Regions from separate parts of the Blastococcus sp. SYSU D00922 genome, predicted to be linked through region 3. Evidence: riboswitches for the same ligand, from Rfam matches in the RefSeq annotation. Region 3 holds a riboswitch; each other region holds the start of a gene.
The links. Region 3 has a riboswitch for cyclic di-AMP ahead of ACI78T_RS18825 (aggregation-promoting factor C-terminal-like domain-containing protein). Riboswitches for the same ligand answer to the same signal wherever they lie in the genome.
Positions count from the first base shown of each region.

Region 1: linked by a shared signal. The riboswitch ahead of ACI78T_RS03415 (hypothetical protein) and the one ahead of ACI78T_RS18825 (aggregation-promoting factor C-terminal-like domain-containing protein) in region 3 are both predicted to bind cyclic di-AMP.
Region 2: linked by a shared signal. The riboswitch ahead of ACI78T_RS15080 (NlpC/P60 family protein) and the one ahead of ACI78T_RS18825 (aggregation-promoting factor C-terminal-like domain-containing protein) in region 3 are both predicted to bind cyclic di-AMP.

Region 1 covers NZ_JBJGZL010000002.1:157,986-161,961, reverse strand. Annotated here, with positions in the region: gene metH (methionine synthase) at 1-1,054, shown strand, start outside; cyclic di-AMP (ydaO/yuaA leader) riboswitch at 1,169-1,319, shown strand; gene ACI78T_RS03415 (hypothetical protein) at 1,333-2,217, shown strand; gene ACI78T_RS03410 (HAD family hydrolase) at 2,214-2,936, shown strand; gene ACI78T_RS03405 (amidohydrolase family protein) at 2,929-3,976, opposite strand, start outside.
Region 2 covers NZ_JBJGZL010000010.1:80,188-84,163, forward strand. Annotated here, with positions in the region: gene ACI78T_RS15070 (D-alanyl-D-alanine carboxypeptidase family protein) at 1-490, shown strand, start outside; gene ACI78T_RS15075 (hypothetical protein) at 569-907, shown strand; cyclic di-AMP (ydaO/yuaA leader) riboswitch at 1,097-1,277, shown strand; gene ACI78T_RS15080 (NlpC/P60 family protein) at 1,403-2,374, shown strand; gene ACI78T_RS15085 (M48 family metallopeptidase) at 2,460-3,725, shown strand; gene ACI78T_RS15090 (glycosyltransferase family 4 protein) at 3,722-3,976, shown strand, end outside.
Region 3 covers NZ_JBJGZL010000017.1:31,432-35,407, reverse strand. Annotated here, with positions in the region: gene ACI78T_RS18835 (GNAT family N-acetyltransferase) at 1-1,007, shown strand, start outside; gene ACI78T_RS18830 (class I SAM-dependent methyltransferase) at 1,029-1,676, shown strand; cyclic di-AMP (ydaO/yuaA leader) riboswitch at 1,804-1,943, shown strand; gene ACI78T_RS18825 (aggregation-promoting factor C-terminal-like domain-containing protein) at 2,157-2,924, shown strand; gene ACI78T_RS18820 (DUF72 domain-containing protein) at 3,024-3,749, shown strand; gene ACI78T_RS18815 (glycoside hydrolase family 3 N-terminal domain-containing protein) at 3,751-3,976, opposite strand, start outside.

The sequences.
Region 1 (3,976 bases), on a different contig from region 3:
GCCGCTGGCCGCCGCCCGCGACGCGGCTCCGGAGCTGGACTGGAGCGGCTACTCGCCGCCGCGGCCGCGGATGCTGCTGCAGCAGGCGATGGACGTGTGCTCGGGCCCGGCCTGCGACCACCAGCAGCACGTGGCCACGCAGTTCGTCCGCACGTTCCGCGACTACCCGCTGGAGGAGCTGCGCGGCTACATCGACTGGCAGCCGTTCTTCAGCGCCTGGGAGATGCGCGGCCGGTTCCCCGACATCCTGCACAACCCCACGACCGGTGAGGCCGCGCGCCGGCTCTACGAGGACGCGCAGGCCATGCTCGACCGCATCGTCGAGGAGAGGTGGCTCACGGCGAACGGCGTCCTGGGGCTGTTCCCGGCCAACCAGGTCGACGGCGACGACATCGAGGTCTACACCGACGAGTCCCGCCGCGAGGTGCTGACGACGCTGCACCAGCTCCGCCAGCAGACCGAGGGCCGCGACGGCTCGCCGCGCAAGTCGCTGGCCGACTTCGTGGCGCCCAGGGCGACCGGGCTGCGCGACTACGTCGGGGCCTTCGCGGTGACGGCCGGCCTGGGCTCGATGGAGCGGGTCACGGCGTTCAAGAAGGACAACGACGACTACAGCGCGATCATGCTGGAGGCGCTGGCCGACCGGCTCGCCGAGGCGTTCGCCGAGCGGCTGCACGAGCGGGTCCGCAAGGAGTTCTGGGGCTACGCGCCTGACGAGACCCACGACAACGAGGCGCTGATCGCCGAGAAGTACCGCGGCATCCGCCCCGCTCCCGGCTATCCCGCCTGCCCCGAGCACACGGAGAAGCTGACGATCTGGTCGCTGCTCGACGTGGAGGCCAACGCCGGCATCGAGCTCACCGAGAGCATGGCGATGTGGCCCGGTGCCGCGGTCAGCGGGCTGTACTTCTCGCACCCGCAGTCGCGGTACTTCGTGCTGGGCCGGATCGGCCGCGACCAGGTCGAGGACTACGCGCGGCGCAAGGGCTGGACGGTCGCGGAGGCGGAGAAGTGGCTCTCGCCGAACCTCGGGTACCGCACCGAGGACGAGTGAGGGCGCGCAGTGTTGCACGCCTCACGGTTTGGCAAGTACGCCGGGCGTGTCGGCTTGCTTCGTAGTAATTTCGTTATCCGTCTGACGGGCCCCGCTCCTCGAACATGAGGACCCCGATGGACACCGCCGAACTGCGCGCGGCCGTGTGCCGTGGCAGACCGGGGACCCAAGGTTCCTCTGGGGTGAATCCTGCGCGCATGCGCAGGTAGGGCAACTTCCGGCCCGAACCCGTCAGCTAACTCGGTAGGCGGCTGAGGAAGAACGGAGAGCCGCCCCCTGTGGCGCCCCTGAACACGTACACCGCACAGCCCGTCGACTCCGCCGAGGCGGACACCGACACCGAACAGTCCCCCCGCAAGGCCGCCCGGCACCGCAAGGTCCGGTTCCGGTCCGCGCCCAGCTCCCGCGTCGCCTACGCCCTCGGCGTGGCCACCGTCTGCTCGCTGGCACTGGTGAACCTGCTGTCCGGCGAGGAGGCCGCCAACGCGACGGCCGACTCGCCGTCCGTAGCCGTCGCCGCCGCTCTCGGCATCGACGGCTCGGGCATCGACGAGCCGGCCATGGAGGAGCCCCAGCTGCTCGACCAGCTCGCCGCCAGCCGCTCCGAGCGCGACGCCGAGCAGGCCGCGGCCGCTGCCTCGCAGGCCCAGGCCGAGGAGGCCGCCGCGGCCGCCAAGGCCGAGGCCGAGCGGAAGGCCGCCGAGGAGGCGGCGGCAGCCGCTGCCGCTGCCGAGGCCGCCGCCGCCCAGGCGTCCGCCGCTGCCGCCGCCCCGGCGGCGCCGGCCGCGTCCGTCGCGGCGAGCGTGATCGCCAAGATCAACAACAGCGCCGGGCCGATCAAGGCGGTGGCGCAGAACGCCGCGAACGCGGTGGTGTCCAACGTGCCCGGCGCGGCCGGGATGACCATCGGCGGAACCCGCGCCAGCGCGGCCGACCCCGGTGGCCACCCGTCCGGCCTGGCGCTGGACTACATGTGCAGCCCGTCGCTCGGGGACGCCATCGCGCAGTACCACATCGCGCACTGGGACGAGCTGGGCGTGGAGTACATCATCTGGCAGCAGCGCATGCTGTCCTCGCCCGGCGGTTCGTGGAAGCCCATGGAGGACCGCGGCAGCGCCACGGCGAACCACTACGACCACGTCCACGTGAACTACCGGGGATGAGCCAGCCCCTCACCGAGCCGCGGGCCGTGCTGTTCGACATGGACGGCACGCTGGTCGAGACGGAGCAGTACTGGGGCCAGGCCATGTTCGAGCTGGCCGCCCGGCTCGGTGGCCGGATGTCCGAGGCCGCCCGTGCGTCGACGGTCGGCTCGACGATGCGCCGGTCGATGACGATCCTGCACGCCGACCTCGGGCTGGTCCGGTCCGAGGAGGAGCTGCTCGCCGACGCGCGCTGGGTCGAGGACCGGACGGCGCAGCTGATGGCGGCCGGCGTCTCGTGGTGCCCCGGTGCCCGTGAGCTGGTCACCGCGGTGCGCGCGGCCGGCCTCCGGACGGCCCTGGTGACGACGACGCCCCGGCGGATCGCCGACATCGTGCTGGCGGCGATCCGCGCGGACCTCGGTGCCGACCCGTTCGACGTCACCGTGTGCGGGGACGAGGTGCCGGCGCGCAAGCCCGACCCGGCGCCCTACCTGCAGGCGATGGCCGCCCTGGGGGTCGAGCCGGGGGAGTGCGTGGTGATCGAGGACTCCGAGTCGGGCGTGGCCGCGGGCCTGGCCGCCGGCGCGGCCGTGCTCGGCGTGCCGACGATGCAGGCGCTCCCGCCGGCGCACGGCCTGCTCCTGCGCGGGGGGCTGGTCGGCGTCGGGGTGCCGGAACTCGCCGACGTGCTCGCGGCGCGCGAGCTGGAGCTGGCGGACCGCCCGACCCTCAGCTGATCGCACCGGTCGCCGGCGTCACCTGCCGCCCGCGCGAGACGACGAGCCGGACTGCACGCAGGGCCGTCACGTCGGTGCGCGGGTCGCCGTCGACGGCCAGCAGGTCGGCGTCGAGGCCGGCCGCCAGCCTGCCGGTCCGCTCGCCGATGCCGCAGGCGCGGGCCGCGACGCTCGTCGCGGCGGCGAGCGCTCCGGGGACCGGGATACCGGATCTCGCCAGTTCGGCCACCGCCTCCGCCACGATCCCGTGCGGCTTGGCCGGGCCGATGCCGGCGTCCACACCGGCGACGAGTGTCACCCCGGCGGCGTGCAGGGCCGCGATCTGCGGATACCTGTCCTCCCACGTCATGTGGGCGCGCTCGAGGACGGCCTGGATGTGCGCGGGGACGGCGGCCTCCACCCGGGCGAAGGTCGGGGACACGGCGATACCGGCCGCGGCCACCGCCTCGGCCAGCCCCGGCGGCAGGCGGAGGCCGTCCGGGGTCATGCACGTGCAGTGCTCGATGCAGTCCACCCGGGCGGCGACGCAGAGCTCCACCGCCGACAGCGGGTGCGCGTGCGCGGCGACCGGCAGGCCGGCCGCGTGCGCCTCGTCGACCACCACCCGCAGGTCCTCGAGGGTGTACTGGCAGGCGAGTGCGTCCGTCGTGCGGGTCATCAGGCCGCCGCTGGTCATGATCTTCACGACGTCGACGCCGTGCTCCACCCGCTCGCGCACCGCCCGGCGGAGGGCGGCCTCCCCGGTCGCCTCGCCGCCCATGGTCGCGCAGTGGCCCTCGGGGGTCGTGATCGGCGGTCCCGCGGCGACGACGGTGGGGCCGTCGGGACGGCCGCGGTGGCGATCGGCCACCGTCCAGTGCGCGTCGCCGAGGTCGCGGACGGCGGTGACGCCACCCGCCAGGGCGGCGGCCAAGGACGCGGCGACGACCGCGTCGAGTCCGCCGTCGTCGAGCTCGGGGAGCTGATCGAGCGCCCGAGGCCCGGCGTCACCGCACAGGTGGACGTGGGCGTCGATGAGGCCGGGGAGGATCGTGGCACCG
Region 2 (3,976 bases), on a different contig from region 3:
GGTCGCCGCTCCGGGGCCCACGGGCGGCGCGCTCAGGATGGAGTGCGGCAACACCGTCTACCCGCCGAGCTACGACGGCGCCCGATCGTGGGGCGGATACCCGAACGGCCTGATCCCGCCGAGCGCGCTGTGCCCGATCGGCGTGGGGTCGCACTCCCTGCGCTGCGACGCGGCGGCGGCCTACAAGGCGATGTCGACGGCCTTCGCCGGCGCCTTCGGGACGCCGATCTGCATCACCGACTCCTACCGGACCTACGCCAGCCAGGTGAAGCTCTACGGGGAGAAGCCGGCGCTGGCCGCCGTCCCGGGCACGAGCAACCACGGCTGGGGGCTCGCCGTCGACCTCTGCGGCGGGATCGAGCGGTTCGGCACGCCCCAGTACGACTGGATGAAGGCCAACGCGGGCCGCTTCGGCTTCCTGCACCCCGACTGGGCGGAGCCCGGGCGGGGCCGCGAGGAGCCCTGGCACTGGGAGTACGCCGGAACCTGAGGCCCCGCGTCCGGCGACGGGCCGGAATTGTCGGTGGCCGCTCCTAGCGTGCGTCTCGACTCACGGAGGAGAAGAGCCATGCTGATCGACTGCGACACCTGCACCGCACGCCCGACGGGCTGCGCCGACTGCGTCGTCACCGTCCTGCTGGGCGCGCCCCCGGGCTGCCAGAGCACCGACCCGGTGGTCGTGCCGCTTCCCGGCCGCGCCCGCGGCACGGTCGACGCGACGGCGGACGACGTGGCCGCGGAGGACGTCGTCGTCCCGCGGCCGGGCGTCGTCGTGGAGTTCGACGACGTCGAGCGGCGGGCCGTCCGAGCCCTCGCCGACGTCGGCCTGGTGCCCCCGCTGCGGCACCGGGAGGGGCACCGCGACGGGTCGGCCGGGGGCGCCGGCAACGGCCGCCGGACCGGCTGACGAGCACCCGGACGGAACGGTCCGCTCCAGGTCACACAGGGCGGAAACCGGCTCGCCCACCTGCGAATACGGCACTCGGAGCGATCTCCGTCACACGGGTCCCAGGAGCCTCGGTTTGTCACGGGGACATCACGGTCGTAGGGTCGGCCGGTCCGACCGAGTGGTCGTCACCCGCTGAGGGGTGACCTCGGACGGGCACCGCCTAATCGCCCGACGGCGCCTGCACAGGTGCTCGACGGTGAGCCGGGGACCCACCGCAGTCCTGGGGTGAGTTCTCCTGCCGGGCCGGTTCGCCGGTGCGCAGGGGATAGGGCCAGTCTTCCCAGCCCGAACCCGTCAGCTAACTCGGTAGGCGGTAGCAGAGGAAGAAACGGAGAGCCGCCGCTCGTGGCGACCCCACACGCCGTACTGTCGCACGCCCTCGAACAGTCGCACCTCCCTCGTCGGTCCGCGTCCGGACACGTCGGATGGCTGCGCTCGGGTCTCCTCCTCGGGGTGACCGCGGCCCTCACGTTCACCGTCCTGCCGGGGACCGCCGCCGCGGACCCGGCCACCGTCACCGACGCCGCCCAGGCCGCGCAGAAGGTCGCCGAGGCCGAGCACCAGCTCGAGGTCGTGACCGAGCAGCTCAACGAGGCGAAGGTCCAGCTCGACGCGCAGCAGGCCGCCGTCGCCGACGCCGAGAAGGCCGCCGCCGAGGCGCAGGCCCAGCTCGACGCGCTCGACGGCCAGGTGCGCCAGCTTGCCCGCTCGGCGTACACCACCGAGGGCTTCTCCCGCCTGGACGTGCTGCTGACCAGCGACTCCGCCGAGGAGTTCGTCCACCAGCTGGGCACGCTCGACGCCATCGCCGGGCACACCACGGCCCAGCTCGCCGAGGTCGCCGACGCCGCGGACGCCGCCGAGTCGGCCCAGGCCGACGCGGCCGAGGCGCGCGCTGCGGCCCAGAAGGCCGTCGACGACATCGCCGCGCAGCAGGAGGAGCTCGAGGGGGACATCGCCGACTACCAGCGGCAGTACGACGCCCTCACCGCGCCCCAGCAGGCGCAGGTCGCCCGGGCGCACGGCGGAACCGAGGCGCAGGCCGTCCCCAGCGGCGTCGTCGCCCCGAGCGGTGCGGCGCAGGTCGCGGTGGACACGGCGCTCGCCCAGGTCGGCGACGCCTACGTCTGGGGCGCCGGCGGCCCCGACTCCTTCGACTGCTCCGGGCTGACGCAGTACGCCTACTCCGCGGCCGGCGTGAGCCTGCCGCACTCGAGCCGGAGCCAGTCCACGATGGGCACCCCCGTCTCGGTGGGTGACCTGCAGCCGGGCGACCTGCTCTTCTACTACAGCCCGACCAGCCACGTGGCCATGTACGTCGGCAACGGGAAGATGGTCCACGCGTCGACGTCGAGCAAGCCGGTCATGGTGGTCGACTTCAACTCGATGAGCGGCTTCACGCACGCCCGCCGCATCGCGGGCTGACCGACCGCACCGCGCCGAGGGCCGGTGACCCGCCCAGGGGTCACCGGCCCTCGTCGTCCCGGCAGGTCCTCATAGGATCGGCCGGGTGACCGCTCGCCGGGCCGCCCTGATCACTGCGGTCGTCCTCGGCGTCGCGCTCGTCGTGGTCATCGCGGTCGCCACCCCGTGGTCGCCGCTGCCGGAGCCGGCCGGCGGCCGCAGCCCGGTCGACCCGACCGCCGGTCTGTCCGCGACCGAGCTGGGCCGCGCCGAGGCCTTCGCGGCGTCGCTGCGGCCGGCGTCGGTCGCCTCGCTGCTCCTGGGCCTGCTCGTGTCGGCCGTGCTCGGCCTGACGCGCCTCGGCTCCCGGCTGGTGCGGGCGGTGGCGGCGCCGCTGGGCGGGGGATGGGTCTGGCAGGTCCTCCTCGGGGTCCTCGCGCTCGCGGTGATCGGCCGCCTGGTCACCCTGCCGCTGTCCGCCTACGGCGAGTCGGTGCGCCACCGGTACGGGCTGTCCACCCGCAGCTGGGGTCTCTGGCTGCGCGACGTCACCGTCTCGACCGCCATCGACGCGGGCCTCACCGCGCTCGGGCTCCTGGTGGTCGTCCTCTTGGCCCGGAAGCTGCCGCGCACCTGGTGGGCGTGGGCCGCGGCGGGCGCCGCCGCCCTCGTCGTCGTCGGCTCCTTCCTCTGGCCGGTGCTGATGGAGCCGGCCTTCAACAGGTTCGAGCCGCTGGCCGCCGGGCAGCTGCGCACCGATCTGCTGGAGCTGGCGGAGGAGAACGGCACGCCGGTCGAGGACGTCCTGGTGTCCGACGCCTCGCGACGGACGACGGCGCTCAACGCCTACGTCTCCGGGTTCGGCTCGACCCGCCGCATCGTCCTGTACGACACGGTGCTCGACCGCCTGCCCGACGCGCAGGTGGAGTCGATCGTCGCGCACGAGCTCGGCCACGTGGCGACCGACGACGTCCTCACCGGGACGCTGATCGGCGCGCTCGGTGCGGGTGCCGGGGTCGCTCTGCTGGGCTGGCTGGTCTCCTCGCCCGCGCTCCTGCGGAGGGCCGGCGCCGACGCGCCGGGTGACCCGCGCGTGATCCCGCTGGTGCTCTTCCTCATGGCCGTCGGCACGCTGGTGGCCACGCCGGTGCAGAACGCGGTGTCCCGGCACATCGAGGCCCGGGCGGACGTGCACGCCCTCGACCTCACCCGGGACCCCGAGGCGTTCGCCGACATGCAGCGCGACCTCGCCGGCTCCAACCTCAACGATCCCGACCCGCCCGCCCTCTGGCAGTGGTTCTACGGCTCGCACCCGACCGTCTCCCAGCGCCTGGCCATGGCCGAGGACTGGACGCGGCTGGAGCGGCCGTGAGCCGGACCCTCGTCGTCACCAACGACTTCCCGCCCCGCCAGGGCGGGATCCAGACCTTCGTCGCGGCGCTCCTGGCCCGCCGGCCGCCGGAGTCCCTGGTCGTGCTCGCCTCGCGGTCGCAGGGCTGGGAGGAGCACGACGCCGCGCTGCCCTACGAGGTGGTCCGCTACCCGACGACCATGCTGCTGCCCACCCGGTCGGTCGCCCGGACGGCGGCGGAGCTCGCCCGCAGGCACGGGTGCGACAGCGCC
Region 3 (3,976 bases):
CCTCCCGCCTCGTCGAGCTCGGCCCGGACGACGCCCTCTTCGCCGACTGGTGCGCCGTCTGGGCCGCGGCCTCGCTGGCCGAGCGCCCCGACGAACCGCCCCGCCCCGCGGCCGACCACGTCGCGATCGGCCGTGAGCTGCTCACCGCGGGCGGCTCGCGCACCGGCACGCACTGCGCCGCCGTCGTCGACGGCGCGGTCGCCGGTGCGCTGCGGCTGATCCTGCCCGAGCGCGACAACACGTCGGTCGCGATCCTCGACCTCGCCGTCCACCCCGCCCACCGGCGCCGCGGCATCGGCAGCGCCCTGCTCGCCGAGGCGCTGGCCCTCGCGGCGGCGCACAGCCGCACGGTGGCCATCGCCGACGTCGACGAGCCGGTGCCGGACAACCCCGGCCGCGCGTTCGCCGAGCGGCACGGGTGGTCCTGCGACCTGCTGGAGACCCGGCGCGACCTCGACCTGCCGGTGCCCGAGGGCCGCCTCGCCGCGCTGGAGGAGGACGCGACGGCAGCGGGCGCGGGCTACGAGGTCGTCACCTGGCGGGACCGCACTCCCGACGCGCTGCTCGAGGACCGCGCCCTGCTCGCCCGGCGGATGACGACGGACGCACCGCAGGGCGACCTGCCCGTCGAGGAGGAGGACTGGGACGGCGCCCGCATCCGGGAGGTCGAGGCCGTGTCCCTGGCCCGCGGCCGGACGGTGGTCTCTGCTGGCGCCGTCCACGACGGCCGCCTGGTCGGCTACACCGATCTGCAGATCCCGCTGTCGGTGCCGGTCCGGGCACAGCAGGCGGGCACGCTCGTCCTGCGCGAGCACCGCGGCCACCGGCTGGGCGCCCGCATGAAGGTGGCGGTGCTGCGGGAGCTGGCGGCCTCCTTCCCGTCGGTGCGCCGGATCAGCACCTACAACTCCGAGGGCAACCGGCCCATGGTGGCGGTGAACGAGGCGCTGGGCTTCCGGCCGGCCGGGCAGTTCTCCGCCTGGTCCACGCGGGTGCCGGGGGTCTGAGGCGTCCGGTTGACTGGAGGCGTGCCGTCCGACCGCGCCGTCCCCGCCCAGTTCGTCCGCGACCACACCCGGCCGGAGCGGCCCTCGCTCGTCCCCGAGGTGATCCTGCACGTCGCCGCGGACGTCGTCGCGCTGTGGGAGGCGATCGAGACCGAGCGGGGCGTGGCGCCCACCGACCCGCCCTTCTGGGCCGCCGCCTGGCCCGGCGGCCAGGCCCTCGCCCGGCACGTCCTCGACCAGCCGGGCGTCGTCGCCGGCCGGTCGGTGCTGGACCTGGGCGCCGGCAGCGGGCTCGTCGCGATCGCCGCCGCGCTGGCCGGCGCCGCGCAGGTCAGCGCCAGCGACATCGACCCGTTCTCGCACGCGGCGGTCGCCGTGAACGCCGAGGCCAACGGGGTGCCACCGATCGCCGTGCTCGGCGACGTCCTGGGCGAGGACCCGCCGGTCGTCGACGTCGTCCTGGCCGGCGACGTCTGCTACGACCGCGTGATGAGCGAGCGCGTCCTGCCGTGGCTGGAGGCTGCCCGCGCGCGGGGCGCGGAGGTGTTCCTGGGCGACCCCGGTCGGCCATACGTGCCGGTCGACCGCCTGCAGCGGTTGGCGATGTTCGACGTCCCGGACACCGAAGGACCACAGGTTCGGCGGACGACGGTCTGGAGACTGCCGTGACGGGTGGGGCGAGAAGCATCACGTCGCCGATTTCGGATCCGGCGTTGTCACGACTCGATAACGGCGGCTACGTTGGCTGGGTCCGGCCGGTTGTTCCTGCCCCACCGGGGGAGGCCGCGCCGGGCGCCGCCGAGTCGCCCACCACACGGGCGAGCCGGGGACCCACCGCAGTACTGGGGTGAATCCTGCTCCGAGCCCAGGCTCGGGGTGGGTAGGGCTGCTTCCCGCCCGAATCCGTCAGCTAACTCGGTAGGCGGCCACGGAAGAGACCGAAGAAACGGAGAGCAGCAGCACGGCCCGCCCTCGGGCAGACCTTGCACGCAGCAGCCGATCCGGACCGTCGCGCGGGAGACCCCTGCGCTGATGCGGTCCGCCGGGCGACCGCCCGCCGCGCTGCCCGTCGCCACACAGCAGTGGATCGCCCGCGCCCTCTGAGCGCGGGCCGTACCGCTGCGCCGTCATCCGGAGCACACGCACCCCATGAACATCCGCACCACCCTGTCCTCGTCCGCCGCCGCCCTCCGCGCGCGCGGCACCCGGCTGCCCGCGAAGGGCCGCCGTCCCGCCCTGTACCTCTCGACCGCCGCCGCGGGCGCGCTGATCGTCGGCGTCGTCACCGCCGGCGGGCCGCCCGCCCAGGCCGACGCCGCGCAGCCCCAGTCGGTCAGCGTCGCCGAGCAGCTCGGCGTCAGCGCCCAGACCCCGCAGAAGCTGCAGGGCGACGTCGTCGGCTCGCTCGAGCAGCTGGCCGCCAGCCGCGCCGAGCGGGACGCCGAGCAGGCCACCGCCAAGGCCGCCCAGGACGCCGCCGTCCAGGCCGAGCTCGACCGCATCGCCGCCGAGCAGGCCGCCGCCAAGGCCGCCGCCGAGGAGGCCGCCCGCGCCGAGGCCGCCCGTGCCGCCGAGGCCGAGGCCGCCGCCGCGCGCCCCGGCCAGGGCACCAACGCCGCCGTTGCTCCCGCCGGCTCCTACAAGGAGTACGCGATGAGCAAGGTCGGCAGCGCCGGCGAGTTCAGCTGCCTCGAGAGCCTCTGGGGCAAGGAGAGCGGCTGGAACCCGAACGCGCAGAACCCGAGCAGCACTGCGTACGGGATCGCCCAGTTCCTCGACTCCACCTGGGCCGGCACCGGCATCGCCAAGACGTCGGACGGCTACCGCCAGATCGACGCGGGCCTCATCTACATCGAGAAGGCCTACGGCTCGCCGTGCGGCGCGTGGGCCAAGTCGCAGTCCAGCGGCTGGTACTGATCCGCTGATCCCCGCTTCTCGAGTGTTGCTCCCGCTCCCGGGGTGCTGCAGGACCCCTGGAGCACGCAGAACACTCGAGAAGCGGGGTAGCAGGTCGTCGTGGCCGTGCACATCGGGACGTCGGGGTGGAGCTACGACCACTGGGACGGCGTCCTGTACCCGCCGGGGACGCCGTCCCGTGACCGGCTGGCGCACTACGTGCGCCGGTTCGGCACCGTCGAGTTGAACGCCAGCTTCTACCGGTGGCCGCGCGACGCCGGCTTCGCGAGCTGGCGTCGCCGGCTGCCGCCGGGCTTCCAGCTCTCGGTCAAGGCGCCCCGCGGGCTCACCCACGCCAAGCGGCTCTACGGGCCGGAGCCCTGGCTGCCGCGGCTGACCTCCGCCTGGCACGAGCTCGGCGACCGCCGCGCGGTCCTCCTGCTCCAGCTGCACCCCGCCCACCAGCGCGACGACGCCCGGCTGGCCTACGTCCTCGAGCGGCTGCCCGCCTGGATGCGGGTGGCGGTCGAGTTCCGGCACCCCAGCTGGCACGACGACGCGGTGTTCGCGCTCCTGGAGCGGCACGGCGCCGCCTACTGCGTCATGAGCGGCGCGCAGCTGCCCTGCGTCCTGCGCGCGACCGCGCCGTTCGTCTACGTCCGCATGCACGGGCCCGATCCGGCGCACCTCTACGCCGGGTCCTACGGCGAGGACGACCTCCGCTGGTGGGCCGACCGGGTGGGGGAGTGGGCCGCCTCCGGTCGCGACGTGTACGTCTACTTCAACAACGACGGGTACGGGCACGCGGTCCGCAACGCCGAGCGGCTCCGCGACCTCCTCGGCTGACTCACCCCTCGAGGAGGCCGGCCCGCTGCTTCGCGGTGAGTGCGGTGCGCACGGCCGCGTCCACGGTGCGGGCGAACACCGGGTCGCTCGCGTCGCGGGCCAGGATGGCGTCGATCATCTCGGGCACCAGCTCCGGGTCGACGGTGAGCACGAGGGTGCCGCCGGCGGCGATGAACCGCACCGCGCGGTCGCCCGGGGGCACCGCGCTGACCGCCTCCGCGTTGCCC